One region of the Mesorhizobium sp. NPDC059025 genome, then DNA from elsewhere that is predicted to be linked to it. Evidence: predicted binding sites of a transcription regulator. Region 1 holds the regulator's gene; each other region holds the start of a gene.
The links. Region 1 encodes PhoB, which activates phosphate uptake and scavenging genes when phosphate is short. Its sites were predicted from a motif close to TGTCATNNANCTGTCAT; they were not measured.
Positions count from the first base shown of each region.

Region 2: a site for PhoB is predicted at 2,510-2,526, ahead of ACFWYE_RS16970 (PhoX family protein). Genes of this name have one in related genera too.
Region 3: a site for PhoB is predicted at 1,930-1,946, ahead of ACFWYE_RS02325 (RNA degradosome polyphosphate kinase). Genes of this name have one in related genera too.

Region 1 is NZ_JBHYIM010000007.1:73,618-77,793, reverse strand. Features, by position in the region: gene pstA (phosphate ABC transporter permease PstA) at 1-729, shown strand, start outside; gene pstB (phosphate ABC transporter ATP-binding protein PstB) at 744-1,568, shown strand; gene phoU (phosphate signaling complex protein PhoU) at 1,606-2,313, shown strand; gene phoB (phosphate regulon transcriptional regulator PhoB) at 2,333-3,022, shown strand; gene ACFWYE_RS17970 (ROK family protein) at 3,068-4,176, opposite strand, start outside.
Region 2 is NZ_JBHYIM010000006.1:291,391-295,566, forward strand. Features, by position in the region: gene ACFWYE_RS16965 (flavin-containing monooxygenase) at 1-409, shown strand, start outside; gene ACFWYE_RS16970 (PhoX family protein) at 446-2,446, opposite strand; gene ACFWYE_RS16975 (alpha/beta fold hydrolase) at 2,610-3,434, opposite strand; gene ACFWYE_RS16980 (hypothetical protein) at 3,588-3,776, shown strand; gene ACFWYE_RS16985 (hypothetical protein) at 3,876-4,176, shown strand, end outside.
Region 3 is NZ_JBHYIM010000001.1:492,925-497,100, forward strand. Features, by position in the region: gene ACFWYE_RS02310 (TIGR02117 family protein) at 1-351, shown strand, start outside; gene ACFWYE_RS02315 (FAD-dependent monooxygenase) at 363-1,595, opposite strand; gene ACFWYE_RS02320 (zinc-finger domain-containing protein) at 1,621-1,866, opposite strand; gene ACFWYE_RS02325 (RNA degradosome polyphosphate kinase) at 2,012-4,176, shown strand, end outside.

The sequences.
Region 1 (4,176 bases):
CATTTCAACACCGGCCTGTTCACATTCGGGGCTTCGAGCCGCCCCGAGACGTCGGGCCTCGGTGTTGCCATCATCGGTTCATTCTACATGATGGTAATCGTGCTTCTGCTTGCATTGCCGATCGGCGTCGCCGCCTCGATCTATCTCGAGGAGTTCGCCAAGAAGAGCCGGTTCACCGACCTGATCGAGGTGAACATCAACAATCTGGCAGCCGTGCCCTCGATCGTGTTCGGTCTGCTCGGCCTCGCCGTATTCGTCAACTTCCTCGGCATGCCGCGCTCGGCCGCTTTCGTCGGCGGCCTGGTGCTGACGCTGATGACGCTGCCGACGATCATCATCGCAACGCGTGCCGCACTCGCGGCCGTGCCGCCTTCGATCCGCTCGGCCGCGCTCGGTCTCGGCGCTTCGAAGATGCAGATGGTGTTCCAGCACATCCTGCCCTTGGCTGCCCCCGGCATCCTGACCGGCACGATCATCGGCCTGGCGCGCGCACTCGGTGAAACGGCGCCGCTGCTGCTGATTGGCATGGTGGCATTTGTCGCAAACTATCCCGCAACCCCATTTGATCCCGCGACGGCGCTGCCGGTGCAGATCTATATGTGGGCCAACGAAGCTGAACGCGCGTTCGTGGAACGCATGTCCGGCGCAATCATCATCCTTCTGGTCTTCCTGATGGCCATGAACATCACAGCGATCGTGCTCAGGCGCCGCTTCGAACGGCGCTGGTAGAAAGGGAGCCTGATATGAATATCATGACGGAAAAGACCCTCGAACAGGCAGTGAGCAGCCAGATGAGCGCCCAGACGAACGAAATCATCAAGATGCGCGGCGACAAGGTGACCGTGCACTACGGTGAGAAACAGGCACTCTTCGACGTCAATCTCGACATTCGCCAGAATCAGGTGACGGCGCTGATCGGCCCTTCGGGCTGCGGCAAGTCGACCTTCCTGCGCTGCCTCAACCGCATGAACGACACGATCGATGCGGCCAAGGTCGGTGGCAAGATCACCCTCGATAGCGAAGACATCTACGATCCGAAGATCGACGTCGTGGAACTGCGTGCCCGCGTCGGCATGGTGTTCCAGAAACCCAATCCGTTCCCCAAATCGATCTACGAGAACGTCGCCTACGGACCGCGCATCCATGGCCTTGCCAAGAACAAGGCGGAGATGGACCGTATCGTCGAATCCAGCCTGCAGAAGGCTGCAATCTGGAACGAAGTGAAGGATCGCCTCAACGAGCCCGGCACCGGCCTTTCCGGCGGCCAGCAGCAGCGTCTGTGCATCGCGCGCGCCATCGCGGTGTCGCCTGAAGTCATTCTGATGGACGAACCGTGCTCGGCGCTTGATCCGATTGCGACCGCCAAGGTCGAGGAACTGATCGACGAACTGCGCCAGAACTACACGATCGTCATCGTCACCCATTCGATGCAGCAGGCCGCCCGCGTCTCGCAGCGCACGGCGATGTTCCATCTCGGCTACCTGGTCGAGGAAGGTGCTACCGACAAGATGTTCACCAACCCCGACGACAAGCGCACGCAGGACTACATCACCGGCCGTTTCGGCTGAGTGAGCGATTGCTGCCGAGGAAAAAGAGGACATAGATATGGGCGAACATACCGTCGCATCGTTCGACGAAGAGCTCGGACAAATCAGCAGGCTCATCAGCGACATGGGTGAACTGGCGAGCTCGATGGTCGAAAGCTCCACCAAGGCGCTGCTGAAGTCAGACAATGGACTTGCCCAACGGGTCGTGTCGGACGATGCGATCATGGATGCGCGCCAGCGCGAGCTGGACACCAAGGCAATCACGCTGATTGCCAAGCGCCAGCCGATGGCGCAGGACCTGCGCGCCGTGGTCGGCGCCATCCGCATGGCCGGAGATCTGGAACGCATCGGTGACCTGGCCAAGAACATCGCCAAGCGAGTCGGCGCGGTCGGACAGGGCGCCACGCCGCGCGACCTTTCGCATTCGATCGACGCGATGGCCCATCTGGTGCTCGACCAGGTCGACGGTGTCGTCGAGAAATATGCGGCGAGGGACGCAGAGGGGCTCGCCCAACTGAGGGCTGACGACGAGCGGATCGATGTGAAATACACGTCCGTCTTCCGCGAGCTTCTCACCTACATGATGGAAGATCCACGCAACATCACGGCCTGCACGCACCTGTTGTTCTGCGCCAAGAATCTCGAGCGCATCGGTGACCATGTCACCAACATCGCCGAGAACGCCTTCTACGTGCTGACGGGCGAGCAGTTGCCGCCCAACCGGCCAAAGCTCGACGAGACGGCTGCTGCCGTTCCGGCGGCCTGACCACGGGACGGACGGCAAGATGATCGCGCCGCGTGTCATGGTGGTGGAAGACGAGGAGCCGTTGGGCGTCCTCCTCCGCTACAATCTGGAATCCGAGGGCTACCAGGTCGAGGTAGTAGCCAGGGGCGACGAAGCCGAAATCCGGCTTCAGGAAAATGTGCCGGATCTCCTGGTGCTCGACTGGATGGTGCCGGCAGTATCCGGCATCGAATTGTGCCGGCGGCTTCGGATGCGACCGGAGACCGAGCGCCTGCCGGTGATCATGCTGACGGCACGCGGCGAGGAAAGCGACCGTGTGCGCGGTCTGTCCACCGGCGCCGATGATTATCTGGTCAAGCCATTCTCGATGCCTGAGTTCATGGCACGCGTGAAGGCACTGTTGCGCCGCGCGAAACCCGAGGTGCTGTCTTCCGTGCTCAAGGTCGGCGACATCGTACTCGACCGCGAGTCGCACCGGGTCTACCGCAAGAAGAGCGAGATCCGGCTCGGGCCGACGGAGTTCCGGCTGCTGGAATTCATGATGCGGCATCCCGGGCGGGTCTTCTCGCGCAGCCAGCTGCTCGACAATGTCTGGGGCGAGACGATCTATATCGATGAGCGTACAGTCGATGTGCATGTCGGGCGCCTGCGCAAGGCGGTCAACAATGGCCGCATGCCGGACGTCATCCGCACGATACGCGGCTCGGGCTACGCCATCCGCGAGGATTGATCAGGGACAAGGCCGGTTCATCGCTATTGCGCCCTGATCGCCGGCTCAGACCTCCAGAAGCTGAGGGATGGGAGCCATCGGACCGCCAAGCGCGAAGATCTCCTGATCGATGAAGGTCAGCGCGCGCATGGCGCAGCCTTCGCGGATCAGCATCTGCTCCTTGGGTTCCGTATCAAAGACAATTGAATTCGAATGTTGTCCGCCGGCGGTCTGGGCAATTGCCCGCCGCAATGCCGGCTCGATCAGATCGAAGGCCGTTGCACCGATGCCGACAAAGGTTACCGGGGCAGGGTCGATGACGGCGAAAAGTGAACCGAGGCTGTAGCCGAGGGCTGTGCCTGCGCGTTCATAGGCCTCGCGTTCGGGGCCGACGCCTGCGCGTGCTTTTTCAGCCAGCCTCTGCATTTCGTCGTCGGGAATGTCAGCGGCCGGTTCGGTGTTTTCATCGAGCCCGTGGGCACTGCGCCAGATTGCATAGTTGCCGGCATAAGCCTCGACGCAGCCATGGCGGCCACAGCGGCATCGCGCGCCATTCGGCCGGTGGATCATGTGTCCGAATTCGCCGCCGGACGACTGGGTGCCGATGAACAATTCGCCATTGAGCACGATGCCCATGCCGATGCCGTGCGAAAGCAGAACGGCAATGAAGTCGTCACGATAGCGGTCCGTGCCGCGCCAACGCAGCGCGACCGCCATCATGTTGCAGTCGTTCTCGACGATGACGGGAATGCCAAAAGCGTTTTCCAGGATATCGGCAAAGGGGATATCGCCATGCGGGGTGATTGGCGTCCACAGCATGGTGCGCGCATGCGAATCTGCCGTGCCCTGAACTGCGAAAGCTATGCGCAGGACCCGATGTCTTGCCAGGCTCCGGTCGTGGAGCTGTCGCCGGACCATCTCGACGCATTCATCGACCAGCGCTTCCCGGGGCAGAGACAGTGTGTCCAGACGGCGTGTTTCTTCCGTCAGGACCTTGCCCGAATAGTCGATGGCTGCGGCCGTCAAAAGGTTGAGCGACAGAACGACCGTCAGCACAGCCGCTGCGCCGGGATCGAGCTGCAGGCCCACTTGCGGACGCCCCCGCTTCGATGCCGTCGGTTCACTGCGGCCCTCGCGCAGAATGCCCTCCGCGATGAGATCAGACGAAATCGCTG
Region 2 (4,176 bases), on a different contig from region 1:
TCGCAAGCTCGGTTTCGCGCCAGTGGAAAAGGGCGGCATCAGCCGGTTGAAGGAAGACCACGTCGCGATATCCGCCGACGACGGCGCGATCGCCGCCATCAAGGCCGGACGCATCAAGGTTGTGACCTCTGTTGCAGGCTTCGAGCCCGAACAGGTCGTGCTGGCCGACGGAACAAGGATCAAGGCCGATGTCGTCATCGCCGCAACCGGCTACCGCACCGGACTGGAAACGATGCTGAGCGGTCTCGGCGTGGTGGATGACAAGGGCAAGCCGAAGGCCAACGGAGCCGAGCCGGGCAGCCAGCCCGGCCTGTGGTTCATTTCCATGCAGCCCAGCATCGTCGGTCATTTCTACGCCGCGGGCCAGGAAGCCAAGGCGATCGCCGCCAGGATCGCAGGGCGCCGATAGCCCTCGGCGCAGCTGCGAAACCACTGGGACGGGTCTCTAAACCCCGATCTTGCCGCCATCCTGCTTGGTGATGGCAACGACGGAAGGCCGCACCGGCATGTCGGGCTTGAAATCCGGCCAACGGGTGGAGAGGTCCTCGTAGTAGGACGGACGACCGAACGGCTCCCAGTCGGTACCGCCGTCACCCGGATGCTGCACGGCGACGAAGGCGGTCTTGTCGTCAGGAGCGAACTGCGGCCCACACATCTCCGCCCCCACCGGCACACGGAAAAACAGCTTGGACGTGGCGCGCGCGGCGCCCTCGGTGTCGACGGCCCACAAGCCGTCAGTGCGTCCGGTTTCTTTGGCGTTGTTGCCGTCAGTGGCCACCCAGAGCCGGCCTGCGGAGTCGACCGCGCAATTGTCCGGCATGCCGAACCAGCCATTGGCCGTGGTCGCGGTGGAGAAGGATGCGCCAATATCGGCCACCGATGGGTCGCCGCATTTCAGCAGGACCTCCCATTTGCCCCTGGTGGCGGCGAAGTCGCCACCATCCTCGGCGATCTCGATCATATGGCCAAAGGCGTTCTTGGCGCGCGGATTGGCGGCGTCGACCTGGTCGTCCTTGCGCTTGGTGTTGTTGGTCAGCATCACGTAGACCTTGCCGTTGACGCCATTGGGCTGGATGTCCTCGGGACGATCCATTTTGGTGGCGCCGAGCAGATCGGCGGCGCGACGCGTCTCGATCAGCACGTCGGCCTGGCTGGCGAAGCCGTTTTCGGCAGTCAGCGGCCCCTGGCCGAAAACGATGGGCAGCCACTCGACACCGCCGTCCTCCGCGAATTTCGCAACGTGAAGCGTGCCGTCGTCGAGCAGATCCTTGTTGGCCAAGGGATTGGCCGGGTCAAACTTGCCCGCCGTGACGAATTTGTAGACATAGTCGAAGCGCTCGTCGTCGCCGAGATAGAAGACGACACGGCCATCCCTGGCCACGATCGATTCCGCGCCCTCATGCTTGAAACGGCCCAGCGCGGTGCGTTTCTTCGGCGTCGAGTTCGGATCGGTAACATCGACTTCCACGATCCAGCCGAAGCGGTTCGCTTCATTGGGCTCCTTGGCAAGGTCGAAACGGTCGTAATGGGCGCCCCACTCATAGGAACCTTCGGGAATGCCGAGGCGTTTGTAGTTCTCAGCTTCCTTGTGGCCCTCCGGGAGGACGCCGGAGAAGTAGCCGTGAATGTTCTCCTCGGCCATCACATAGGTGCCCCAGGGCGTCACGCCGCCGGCGCAGTTGTTCACGGTACCGAATACCTTGGCTCCGGATGGATCGGCATTGGTCTTGACACGATCATGGCCGGCGACGGGTCCGGAGAGCGCCATTTCGGTGTTGACGGTGACACGGCGGTTCAGCTTGCCGTCGCGCACCACCTGCCATTTGTCGCCTTCCTTGCGGATCTCGACGATGGTGCCGCCATGGGCCGCCATCTCGATATCGACCTGATCCCTGGTGAGCGGTGCCTGTTCCAGTGCCTTCTTGCCGTCCTTCTCCACGACTTTGACGATGCCGGGAAACATCAGATGCGGGTTGGTGTATTCGTGGTTGACCACCAGAAGCCCATGCTCGGGCGAACCTTCCAGCGGGATGTAGCCGACGAAATCGTTGTTGTAGCCGAACTGCCTGGCCTGTGCCGCGGCAGTCTGCCTGGCTGGATCGAACTCCGGCGCGTCGGCGAACAGCGGATCGCCCCAACGCAGGAGCACGTCGGCATCGTAACCGGCTGCGACATGGTGCTTGTCGTCAATGCCTGCCTCGACTTCGTCGAAGGTGAAGGCTGAAGCGCCCTCGGCCGCACGCGCCTCGTCGGCGCTCATCAAGGCAAGGGGGCTTACGGTGACAGCAATGGCGGAAACCGCGAGCGAGCCCTCGAGGAAGCCACGCCGCGAAAAACGCGCGGCGATGATCTCGCCCATGGTGCGGTTGTCGGTCGGGTTGATCGCCGGACCTTCATTCTCTTCGAGCAGGCTGGTGCGGAAGCGGATGTCTTCCTGGTCCGACATGACTGACCTCTGGCTTTTGGCGTTGGCTGGGTTGCGTGTCTGGAACCTGCGTAGCGGGCCGGCTTAACAGTTTCATGACGCAGGGCGCGTCCACTGTTTCGTCGGGTCCAAAGCGGACTGCCTGCGGAAGACAGGCTTGGTCCGGCCGAGACCCTTTCGCGTCTCAGTTCCTGCCCGACAGAAATGCATACAACCGGGCAAGAACCCGATCTGGAGCTTCCAGTTGCGGCAGGTGACCGACACCCGGCAGCGTTTCGAACGACGCCTGCGGGATGAGGCGATGCAGCGCCCTGCCGCGCTCCACCGGGATCCAGGGATCGTCCTCTCCCCAGAGGATCGCGACGGGACAGCGAATTCCACCGAACAGCGGCTCGACCTCGGCGGTGTAGCGCTCGTCGGCCTGCGCGAACTGCCGATAGAAGCTCTGCCGTCCCTCGTCGCCCAGCCACGGCTCGACCAGTCTCTCAAAATCCGCGGCTTCGATGCCGTTGACGATCGCACCCTTGATGTAGGCTTCCACGACCGCGCGGTGAATGTGCGGCGGCAGGCCGAGAAATGCATCCACGTGACGGCCGACATGGTCGAAGAACTCGGATCCCCAGGGCCGCATGGCGACGACATTCATCAGCACATAGCGTGTGAACTCGCAGCCATGCAGGAGATGAGCGCGCAGCGTGGTCGCTCCGCCAAAATCATGGGCGACGACGACAGGGCGTTCGAGACGCCAATGCGACAGCATCTCGGCGAACACCTGCCCCTGGATGTCGAGCGACGTGCGCTGTGCCGCATCCTTTTGCGATCGTCCATAGCCGGGCATGTCATACCAGTAGACCCGGTAATGCCTTGCCAGGGACGGAATGATCCGGTGCCATGAAAAGGAGGACCACGGCCAGCCATGCGCCAGCACGAGATCCGGACCGATGCCTGCCGTGCCGGCGGCGACGCGCCCCGCGGAGGTCGACACCATCTCATCGAGCTTCCATGACATCGTGCCATCTTGCCGCGTTCGCGCTTTCATCGGCAAGGGCCGGAGGCCGTGAAAATGCAGCAGTTTTGAATCAAATGCCGGCTGCGGAATTTCCGTTCCCGCAACCGAATCGCTCCATGCTTTCACTTGCGGCGGGAAATGAACGGAGCATCGATGAACAGTGATTTTGCCGCCGCGCGCCTGCATCTTGAGCGGGCAACCCACTACCTGCGCGGCAACGACCAGACCAGTACCAAGGCCTGCGAAGCGCTGGATATCCTGATCGAAGCCATCGTCACCGCCCAGCACACCAAGCCGAAAGGCCAGGTGATCGAGTTTCCGAAGACGGTTCAGCTGCGCTAGTCCGCCATTCCCGACACTTGACCCAAGCCTGCTGTTGGGAAACAAGCTTGCCTGGCGGGCAATCGGGCTGGGTGGAGACAATCTGTGAACGTATTCGGCATGGCGCAACTCGGTGTCTCCACCGTGATTTTCCTGCTTGCCGCCACGGCAGCCAAACATTGGGCGCTGGCACCGAGCTTCGGCAAGATCGCCATCACCCTGGCACTCTATACACTTGGCAATCTGATCATGCTGAAGCTCATCCGCGACTTCGGCATGTCGATTTCGCTCAGCCTGTCGGCGGTCATCCAACTGGTGGCCGTAAATGCGGTGGCTCTGGCTTTCTTCGGCGAGCGGCTGACGGCGATTCAGGGCGTCGGTATCGCGTTGGCTATCGTTGCAGTCGCGCTCGTCACGCTGG
Region 3 (4,176 bases), on a different contig from region 1:
CTCAGGGCGCTGACAGTGGATGCGGCCGTCATGCATGTCGATGTCGCCGGCCGCATCCCGGAACCACATCCCGCCGTGGTTGGCTATGATGTCAGCGAAGAACGGTTCGCAGCGCTGCTCGATTTCATCGCCGCAAGCTTCTCGCGGCAGGCCGATCGGCCAAAATTCATTCCGGGTGCCGGCTACGGCGCCAGCGATGGCTTTTACGAAGCCGAAGGTGCCTTCAACGCGCTTGTCGGCTGCAACACCTGGACGGCGAGGGCGCTGCGAGTGGCTGGTCTGCGGACTGGCTGGTGGAACCCGCTGCCCTGGTCGCTAAACCTGTCGATGCAGCTCTACAACAGACAATAGCGCCAACGTCGTCAGGCGCCATGCGTGAGGGCGGCATTCGGGAGCTGCCAGCCATAGAGCCAGTCAAGATCGGCGGCCAGGCGTTCACCGGAGCGCGACTTCAGGACAAGATTTCGCGCCAGCGCTACCGGACCTGCCGCATGCCAGGCGAGATGGTTGAGTGCGCCGCGTCGCGCGACCTTGGCCACACGCGGCTTGCGCTGCTGCTCCCAGCTTGTCAGTGCCTGGGCAATGCTGTGCGAAGATCCGGCAACGCAGGCAGCAAGCGTGGCTGCGTCCTCGATCGCCATGCCCGCGCCCTGTGCCGCAAACGGTGTCATGGCATGTGCTGCATCGCCGATCAGGGCAACGCCTCGCGGCAGTGTCCATGACGGTTTTGGGTCGACTGCATGCAGCGGCCAGGCCAGCCATGTTCCCGCTTCCGCTATCAGCCTCGCCAAGGCAGGGGCAGCTCCCCTGAGCGCTCCAGTCAGGATTGCCGGATCGGCGTGGCCGGACCAGCCCTCGGCGATACGCTCGCCCCTGGTAAAGGCGACGAGGTTGATGGCCGTGCCTGCGCTGACCGGATAGGCAATGAGATGAAAACCGGAATGCAGGAAAGCGGTGACACAGCCAGCCGCGCCCACCAGGGCAAAAGTCCTACCGGCCGGGCTATCGGCGGCGATGGTGGTACGCCAGGCGAGCTCGCCGGTGAAACGGCTTTTGCCGGCAAGTCCCGGCAGCTCCCTGACTTTCGACCAGACGCCATCCGCGCCGATCAGGAGTGAGCCCATTGGCCGAACCTGTGTTCCGTCCTGTTCGAAGGTACCGATAACGCCTTCCGGGGAGGTGCCGATATTCTTTAGCGTCGCGCCGGTGATCAGCCGAGTGCCGGCTGTTTCAGCCACTTGCGCAACCAGCGCCGCCTGTACGTCGGCGCGATGGGCGGTGAGATAAGGCGCCAGCCAGCGCTGTTCGGCGAAGGCTCCAAGCGGAACGCGCGCGCGTTCTTTCAGGCTGGCCGCATCCTTGAGCACAACGGCCTCCGGCCTGACTGCCATCGGCAATAGCCGCTCCAGCACGCCGAGGCTTGCCAGGATTCGCGTCGCGTTCGGGGAAAGCTGGATACCCGCGCCGATGGTTTCGAGGCGAGGTGCCTGTTCGTAGATCTCGACTGTGAAGCCACGCTGCGCGAAGGCGAGCGCGGCCGTCAGTCCGGCAATGCCGCCACCGGCGATCACGACTGGGCGAGACCGCGCATCCATGGTCATGATCGAACGATCGGAAAGATCAGGCGGCGCGATCGAGGTAGAGGCAGCCTGGCGGCACCGTTTCGGTCGCTTTCAGCTTGGCCGAATAGCGATAAAGGGTCGAGCAATACGGGCAGACCTTCTCGTCGTCGCTGCCAAGATCGAGGAAGACGTGCGGGTGATCGAAAGGCGGGTTGGCACCAACACACATGAATTCGCGCACGCCGATCTCGATCGCCGGATGGCCCGCATCGTTCTGGAAATGGGGAATGGAACCGCCGGCCATCATCGTCTCCTTCAGCGCATACGACATGCGTTTGAAGCATATCTGTGTTCTTTGCAAGTTCGATGAAATGAAACTGTCGCAAAACCCTGTCACAGGATAAATTGAGCCGGTTAACCGGTGTGACTCGCTGGAGAGAAAGGCGGACATGAACGAGCTCAAGCCGGTCCAGGCCGACTTCATCAATGTCGAAACGGCAAGCGTCGAGGGCGGAAATCCTGATCGCTTCGTCAATCGCGAGTTCTCCTGGCTGCAATTCAACCGCCGTGTGCTGGAGGAATCGCTCAACGCGCACCACCCGCTGCTCGAGCGCGTTCGCTTCCTGTCGATCTCCGCCGCAAATCTGGACGAATTCTTCATGGTGCGTGTCGCCGGCCTTGCGGGGCAGGTACGCGAAGGCATCGTGCTGAAAAGCCCGGACGGGCGCACGCCGGAGCAGCAGCTTGAGCAATTGCTGCGTGAAGTGGAGCGCCTGCAGGAGGATCAGCAGAAGAGCCTCTCGGCGCTGATGGCGCTGCTCAACAAGGAAGGCATCGAGACGGTCGCCGGCGACGTGCTGACCAAGGACGAGCGTATCTGGCTGGAAGAGCATTTCCAGGAGCAGGTCTTCCCGGTGTTGACGCCGCTGTCGATCGACCCGGCGCACCCGTTCCCATTCATTCCCAATCTCGGCTTTTCGATCGCCCTGCAGCTGCGGCATCGCAAGAACGGCGAGACGATGAGCGCGCTGCTGCGCTTGCCGCAGGCCCTGAAACGCTACATCCGCCTGCCGGATCGCAAGGGCCATGTGCGCTTCATTCCACTCGAGGCGGTGGTCGGTCTTTACATCGGCAAGCTTTTCCCGGGCTATGAGGTCACGGGTTCCGGCACGTTCCGCATCATCCGCGACAGCGATATCGAAGTCGAGGAGGAGTCCGAGGATCTCGTGCGGCTGTTCGAGACGGCGTTGAAGCGCCGCCGCCGCGGTTCGGTGATCCGTATCGAGTTCGACAACCTGATGCCCGAGGAACTGCGTGAGTTCGTCGCCGGTGAACTCGGCGTCTCGTCGAGTCGGATCAGCGTCCTGACCGGACCGCTGGCACTCAGCCAGATATCCGAGATCGTCTCCATCGCTCGCGACGATCTGAAGTTCGTGCCCTACAATCCGCGCTTTCCGGAGCGTATCCGCGAACATGGTGGCGACTGTTTCGCGGCGATCCGCGAGAAGGACATCGTCGTTCATCACCCGTATGAATCATTCGACGTCGTCGTGCAGTTCCTGCGCCAGGCGGCAGCCGACCCCGAGGTCGTCGCGATCAAGCAGACGCTGTACCGTACCTCCAATGACAGCCCGATCGTGCGCGCGCTCGCGGATGCCGCCGAAGCGGGTAAATCGGTGACCGCGCTGGTCGAATTGAAGGCGCGTTTCGACGAGGAGGCCAATATCCGCTGGGCGCGCGATCTCGAGCGTGCCGGCGTGCAGGTCGTGTTCGGTTTCCTCGAACTGAAGACGCACGCCAAGATGTCACTGGTGGTGCGGCGCGAAGACGGCCGCCTGCGCAACTACGTGCATCTCGGCACCGGCAACTATCACCCGATCACGGCGCGCATCTATACCGATCTGTCCTTCTTCACGACCGATGCACGCATTGCCCGCGATGTCGCGCAGATCTTCAACTTCATCACCGGTTACGCCGAGCCGACCGGCGAGATGCGTCTTGCGCTGTCTCCCTACACGCTGCGCAGCCGCATCCTGGATCATATCAAGGAAGAGATCGAACACGCACACAATGGCAAGCCAGCGCGCATCTGGATGAAGATGAACTCGCTGGTCGACCCGACCATCATCGACGCACTCTACGACGCCAGCCGCGCCGGGGTGGAAATCGATCTCGTCGTGCGCGGCATCTGCTGCCTGAGGCCACAGGTTCCGGGACTTTCCGAGAACATCCGCGTGAAGTCGATCATCGGCCGCTTCCTCGAGCACAGCCGCATCTACTGCTTCGGCAACGGACATGGACTGCCGTCCGATGACGCTGTCGTCTACATCTCGTCGGCCGACCTGATGCCGCGCAATCTCGACCGCCGCGTCGAATGCATGGTGCCGATCACCAATCCAACTGTGCATGAACAGATCCTTGGCCAGATCATGCTGGGCAACATCATGGACAACCAGCAAAGTTTCGAAGTATTGGCCGATGGTACCTCGCGGCGCCTTGTGCCCGATGAGGGCGAAGAACCGTTCAACGCGCAGGAATATTTCATGACCAATCCGAGCCTGTCGGGACGGGGCGATGCCTTGAAATCGCATGCGCCGAAGCGCATCGCGCAGTT